DNA from 2 places in the Massilia sp. 01N417 genome. Region 1 is predicted to be linked to the other one. Evidence: predicted binding sites of a transcription regulator. Region 1 holds the regulator's gene; the other holds the start of a gene.
What was found. Region 1 encodes LexA, which represses DNA repair genes until DNA is damaged. Its sites were predicted from a motif close to ACTGTATNNNNATACAGT; they were not measured.

Region 2: the regulator LexA is predicted to act here: its motif matches at 1,917-1,934, upstream of AC1DOQ_RS22915 (ATP-dependent helicase).

What each region holds. Positions count from the first base shown of each region.
Region 1 covers NZ_JBFTRS010000019.1:15,512-18,898, forward strand. The annotation lists gene AC1DOQ_RS19285 (tetratricopeptide repeat protein) at 1-17, shown strand, start outside; gene AC1DOQ_RS19290 (tetratricopeptide repeat protein) at 109-873, shown strand; gene lexA (transcriptional repressor LexA) at 958-1,599, opposite strand; gene rpsF (30S ribosomal protein S6) at 1,882-2,265, shown strand; gene priB (primosomal replication protein N) at 2,299-2,583, shown strand; gene rpsR (30S ribosomal protein S18) at 2,603-2,893, shown strand; gene rplI (50S ribosomal protein L9) at 2,927-3,379, shown strand.
Region 2 covers NZ_JBFTRS010000026.1:20,048-23,434, forward strand. The annotation lists gene AC1DOQ_RS22915 (ATP-dependent helicase) at 1-1,890, opposite strand, end outside; gene AC1DOQ_RS22920 (hypothetical protein) at 2,286-2,477, opposite strand; gene AC1DOQ_RS22925 (hypothetical protein) at 2,659-2,829, shown strand; gene AC1DOQ_RS22930 (chromate transporter) at 2,884-3,387, shown strand, end outside.

The sequences.
Region 1 (3,387 bases):
CTTCGACCGGCAAATAGGCGGGGGCAACAAGCAAGGCTTGTTGAGCTGGCAGGGCTGTGGGGGTATGATAAATTTCTTTTTCACAGCCTTGCTTCACAGCTCTTTTCCATGAAGACACTCCTGTTATGCGTCGCACTGCTGGCGGCCGGTACCGTCCGTGCCGACGAGCTGGCCGATGCGGACGCCCTGTTCGCCAAGAAGGCCTATCCAGAAGCCCTGCAGAAGTACACCAAACTGGCGAATGCCGGCAACGTCACGGCCCAGCAGCATCTCGGCGAAATGTATTTTTACGGCGAAGCCGGCGCCGTCGACATGGACAAGGCCGCCGGCTGGTTCCGCAAGGCGGCCGCCAAGGGCAATGCCGTCGCCATCGCCTCGCTCGAGATGATGAAGCAGCGCGAGGTCCGCCGCGCCGACATCGACTACTGGATGACGAAATACGACGGCTCCGACGTCCGCACCGACGAGTACCGCTGCCCGGCGCCGCGCTTCCCGGCGGTCTCGCGCCAGACCGAGGAGATCGACCGCTACAGCGCGAAGATGAAGGCCTGGCAGGATTGCTACAACCGCTACGCCGAACACCTGAATGCCGTCACCCCGCTGAACAAGCGGATTCCCGAGGACGTCCGTAAATTGATGACCAAGGCCGAATACGAGACGGCAAGCAAGCACCTCGACGCGGTGCAGGAAGGGCTGTCGGAGGACGCCAGGATCAGCGCCAGGATGGTCGTGGCCGACTTCACGGTGTGGCGCGACGCCACCGACGCCTATGTCAGCCAGCACAACGAAATCGTCAAGAGCGGGCCGACGCCCGAGCGCGAGAAGGACCTGGAAGCGCGCAAGAACAACTATAACGGCGCAGGCACGAAGTAAGCCGTCCGCCGAATGAAGAACGCCCCGCCGGCGCAAGCCGGGCGGGGCGTTTTATTTTGCCAAGTGGCAAAACTTAGTGCAGGATCAGTGCCACGATCGCAGCAGGCCGACGGCCAGGCCTTCGAGCGCGAACTCGTCGGTGTGCGGATCGACCGTGATGACGGAGAAGTCCGGGTTTTCCGGCAGCAGTTCGATGGTGCCGCCGCTCTTGCGGTAGCGCTTGACGGTGACTTCATCGCCGATGCGGGCGACCACGATCTGGCCGTTCTTGGCCGAATCCACTTTCTTGACGGCCAGGAAGTCGCCATCGCAGATGCCGGCGTCGCGCATCGACCAGCCCTTGACCTTCAGCAGGAAGTCGGGCTTGCTCGAAAACATGGCCGGGTCGACCGAGTAGGTGGCCTCGACGTGTTCCTGGGCCAGGATCGGCGAACCGGCGGCGACGCGGCCGACCAGCGGCAGCGACATCAGCAGGGCGGCCGGGACTGCCGGTACCGGCGCGGCATCGGCTGCGGCGCCGACCAGGCGGATGCCGCGCGAAGTGCCGGGAGAAATTTCGATCGCGCCCTTGCGCGCCAGGGCTTGCAGGTGTTCTTCGGCCGCATTGGCCGAGCGGAAACCCAGCTCCTGCGCGATTTCGGCGCGGGTCGGCGGGAAACCGGTGTTGTCGATCGCTTCCTTGATCAGGTTGAGGATCTGTTCTTGCCGTGCGGTGAGCTTGAGCATGTCAAAGATTAATTCGTAGGTGAGCGGTAGTGCGGGGCGAACCCGATACCCTGTATTTTTGTACAGTATTGCGCCGGACGCAAGGGGAATCCGTGCGATTTGCCGGTTTTTTTTGCCTGCCGGGCACAGCCGATACCCATGCGGCGAACCGGGCCGCCGAGCGGCCGTAAAACGGCGATTGAGCTCTTGACGTTTTTACGGTTATAATGTCGGGCTTTCCCTTCCCACACTCGTCTTGACGCCGAGGTGGGCATTTGTTTAAACGTCCTTAAGGAGTGTTGCATGCGTCATTATGAAATCGTGTTTATCGTCCACCCGGACCAGAGCGAGCAGGTTCCGGCGATGATCGAGCGCTACAAGACCACGGTCACCTCGCGCGGCGGTAACATCCACCGCGTCGAAGACTGGGGCCGCCGTCAAATGGCTTACCAGATCCAGAAGCTGCCGAAGGCACACTACATCTGCATGAACATCGAGTGCGACAACGAGACCCTGGTCGAGCTGGAAACCGCATTCAAATTCAATGATGCCGTGCTGCGTCACCTGACCGTCAAGATGAAGAAGGCCGAAACCGCGCCGTCGCCGATGATGAAATCGGTGCAGCGCGAAGACGCAGCCAAGAGCCATCGCGCCGAGCAGGCAGCTGCTCCGGCCGCAGCCGCTTAATTCTTAATCTTAAGAAAGAAGCGCGCAAGGGCAGTGAACGAGCTGTTGCTGGTCGCAAGCATCGCGGAACGCGATGCCCTGCGCTATACCCCGGCCGGCATCCCGATCGTCAGCGGCATCCTGCAACATGGATCGCAGCAGGTGGAAGCGGGGATTGCCAGGCAGGTCGAATTCGAGATGTCCGCGCTGGCCGCGGGCGATGTTTCGAAGCGATTTGCCGACGCCGAACTCGGTGCGGTCTACGAGTTTCGCGGGTTCATGGCCAGGAAGAACCGCAACAGCAAAGCCCTGGTGTTTCACATCATTGATTTCATTTAGATAGATACAGGAGCCTAAAATGGCATTCGGTAAAAAATTCGACAAAAACAAAGCCAAGGAAAAACTGAAGCGCAAACAGCAGAACCCGCTGTTCAAGCGCAAGAAGTTCTGCCGCTTCACCGCTGCAGGCGTGGAACAGGTTGACTACAAAGACGTCGACACCCTGAAGGATTTCGTCCAGGAAAACGGCAAGATCATGCCGGCACGCCTGACCGGTACCAAGGCGCACTACCAGCGCCAAGTGGACACCGCCATCAAGCGCGCCCGCTACCTGGCCCTGCTGCCGTACACCGACCTGCACAACGCTTAATCGTCGGTCACGACACGTATACTGGAGAATAATATGCAAGTCATCCTGCTGGAAAAAGTCGTCAACGTCGGCAACCTGGGCGACGTCGTCAAGGTCAAGGACGGTTACGCACGTAACTTCCTGATCCCGCAAAAGAAAGCCCGCCGTGCAACCGAATCGGCCGTGGCCGAGTTCGAAGTCAAGCGCGCCGAACTGGAAAAAGCAGCCGCCGAGAAACTGGCAGCCGCTCAAGGCCAGGGCGACAAGCTGAACGGCATGACCATCACCATCGCCCAGAAAGCTGGCGTGGACGGCCGTCTGTTCGGTTCCGTGACCAACTTCGACATCGCTGAAGCCCTGAGCAAGCAAGGTTTCGCCGTCGAAAAGGCCAACGTGCGCATGCCGACCGGCCCGCTGAAGACCACCGGCGAGCACCCGGTTGCCGTCGCCCTGCACACCGACGTCGTCGTTGACGTGACGGTTGCCGTGGTTGGCGAAGCTGCCTAAGCAATAGC
Region 2 (3,387 bases), on a different contig from region 1:
CAGCTGCTCCTTGGCGCGCGTCATCGCCACATACAGCAGGCGGCGCTCCTCCTCGATGTCGTCGCCGCTGCCGGTGGCCATGTCGGACGGGATGCAGCCGTCGACCACGTTCAGCACGTGCACCGACTTCCACTCCTGGCCCTTGGCCGAGTGGATGGTCGACAGGATCAGGTAGTCCTCGTCCAGCAGCGGCGGGCCGGCGCGGTCGCTGGTCGCTTCCGGCGGATCGAGGGTCAGCTCGGTCAGGAAGGTCTCGCGCGAGCCGTAGCCGCCGGCCAGCGCCACCAGCTGCTCGAGATCGGCCGCCCGTACCGGGGCGTCGTCATGCAGGCGCTCCAGGTGGGGCTGGTACCAGCTGCGCACCAGCTCGATGTCCATCGGCCAGCGCAACCCGGGCGTCCGCAGGCTGCGGAACAGGGCCACGAAGGGATCCCAGTCGCCCTGGGCGCGCGCCGGCGCATCGAAGGCTTCCACGGCGGCCAGGGGATCGGCGGCTTCGCCCACCGCATCCAGCAGGCGCGCCGCGGTGGCCGGGCCGATGCCGGGAATCAGCTGGGCGACGCGGAAGCCGGCCAGGCGTCCGGCAGGGTTCTGGGCGAAGCGCAGCACCGCGAGGATGTCCTTGATATGGGCCGCCTCCAGGAATTTCAGGCCGCCGAACTTCACGAAGGGGATGTTACGGCGCACCAGTTCCAGCTCCAAGGCGGCGCTGTGGCTGGCGGCGCGGAACAGCACCGCCTGCTGGGTCAGCCTGGTGCCGGCTTCACGCTGTTCCAGCACGCGGTTGCAGACCCAGCGCGCCTGCTCGGCCTCGTCCGGGATCAGCACCAGCTGCGGCCTGGCCGTCGATGCCTTGTCCGTCCACAGCGTCTTCGCATGGCGCTCCAGCGCGGCGGCGATCACGGCGTTCGAGGCATCCAGGATCGGCTGCGTCGAGCGGTAGTTGCGGTCGAGGGTGAGGACGCGGGCCGGCTGCGAGAAGGCTTGCGGGAAGTCGAGGATGTTGCGCACCGTCGCCCCGCGGAACGAGTAGATCGATTGGGCGTCGTCGCCGACCACCATCACGCCCTGCCCGTCCGGCTTCATGCCCTGGAGGATGGCGGCCTGCAGGCGGTTGGTGTCCTGGTATTCGTCGACCAGCACGTGGTCGAACAGCGCACCCAGCTCCGGCCCGAGTTCCGGGTCGGACGCCATCTCGGACCAGAACAGCAACAGGTCGTCGTAGTCGAGCACGTTCTGCTCCTGCTTGGCGTCGACATAGGCGCCGAACAGGCGCTTCAGCTGCTCTTCCCATTCGCTGCACCAGGGGAAGGTCGACTGTAGCACCTCGCCGAGCGCGTCCTGGCTGTTCACCACGCGCGAATAGATGGCCAGGCACGTAGCTTTCAAGGGAAACCGCTTCTGCCCTCCCGTCAAGCCGATATCCTGGCGCACCATGCCCATCAGGTCTTCGGAATCGCCGCGGTCGTGGATGGTGAAGGAGGACTCCAGCCCGATGCGGCCGGCGTACTCGCGCAGCAGGCGCGCGCCGATGCTGTGGAAGGTGCCGGCCCAGGGCAAGCCGGCCACCGCCTGGGCCGAGGTGCCGAAAATGCGCTGCAGGACGCCGCCGGCGCGCTGCACCATCTCGTTGGCGGCACGCCGCGAAAAGGTCAGCAGCAGGATGCGCTGCGGGTCGGCGCCGGACTGGATCAGCCGGGCCACGCGGTGGGCCAGCGTATTCGTCTTGCCCGAGCCGGCGCCGGCAACGACCAGCAGCGGCCGCGGCATCGGCGCGCCGACGTCGTGCTCGACGGCCGCGCGCTGTTCCGGATTCAGGGACGCATAAGGGTCGGGCAGCGGTTCATGCAGCGCGGGTTCGGAAACGCTGGGGTCGGCGGTATCGGGCATAATGCGACAGGTCTGGAGATGCCAGAACTGTACATTTATCCAGTAGAGTTAGGCAAGTCCCATACGCTGGCCAGGCTTGTTCAGATATCCACAAAATCTGTGCATAACCATGTGGAAAAGCACCCCCTTGACATGGCGGAAGCAAGGAATGATGCGGCTTTCAACAACTTGCCCATTGTGCGTGCAGCCTGTGAAGCACGCAAAATCAAGGGTTTACGGTGTCAAGTGGCGCACGATTCAAATATTTTTGCAAGATGCATTGCAGAAAAATTTGTGCATAACCACGACCCGCAAGAAACACTTAGAGCACCTAAGAAAAACTTCAGGGCAAGGCGCATCGTCGAAGACAGTACGCTAGTACGGCGAGACGATGCAACGCGGCCATGGAGGTTTTGTTAGGTGCTCGAGGGCGGGCGACGGCGTTCCGGCTCGCCCAGCACTCTTTCGATGACGGCGGGATCGATGTCCCGCGAGCGCAGGAATTCCACGGCCGAGATCGTGCCGTCGCGTGATTGCACGGCAAGGCCGAGATCGACGATGCCGCTGCGCTGCAGATCCAGGCGCTGGGTCAGGATAGTTTGCTCCATTGCATCTCCAAGTCGAATCGCGGCCGCTTGCCGCAGATGCAGTATCGGCCAGCTTAATGCCAAGTCAAGGAGAAATATCGCAGCCGCAAATGACAGGCCGATGACACGCAGTGTGCGCCGCCGCCGGGCCGCACGGCCTAGAATGGCCTCGTCAACCATCACCAGCGAGGACCCCATGACCATGACTCCCGATCCAGACCTGAAACCGGGCGACGAAGCCGAACCGGGCACTCCGGGCGCGGGCGAGGACCTGTGCGAGACCTGCGGCGGCAGCGGCAAGCTGGCCGACGGCAAGATCTGCCCGGAATGCGAAGGTTCCGGCCGCGTGATGCGCGGCATCGGCGGCGGCTAGACCTCAGCCATTGACGCATGGACAGGAGGGTGGGCGCAGCGCGATAATCCAGGCATGACCACCTCGCCGCATCCGCTGCCGGGGGCGCCCGGCTCCCCGCCCCGCCCGCAATCCCTGTCCGACCTCTTCATCTCCTTCACGCTGCTGGCCTTGCAGGGTTTCGGCGGCGTGCTCGCCGTCGTCCAGCGCGAACTGGTCGAGCGCAAGCGCTGGCTGACCCAGGAAGAATTCATCGAAGACTGGGCCGTCGCCCAGATCATGCCGGGCCCGAACGTGGTCAACCTGTCGCTGATGATCGGCGGCCGCTATTTCGGCCTGCCCGGCGCCATGACCGCCCTCGCCGGGCTGCTGGCCCTGCCGCTGGTGCTGGTGCTCACCCTGGCGGTGCTGCACGACCGCTTTGCCGACAGCCCGCAAGTGGCCGGCGCCCTGCGTGGCATGGCGGCGGTCTCGGCCGGCCTGATCGGCGTCGCCGGCCTGCGCCTGGCCGCCGCCCTCGAGCGCAGCCCGCTGCCGAGGTCCTGGTGCATGGCCATCGCCGCCCTCGGCTTCGTGCTG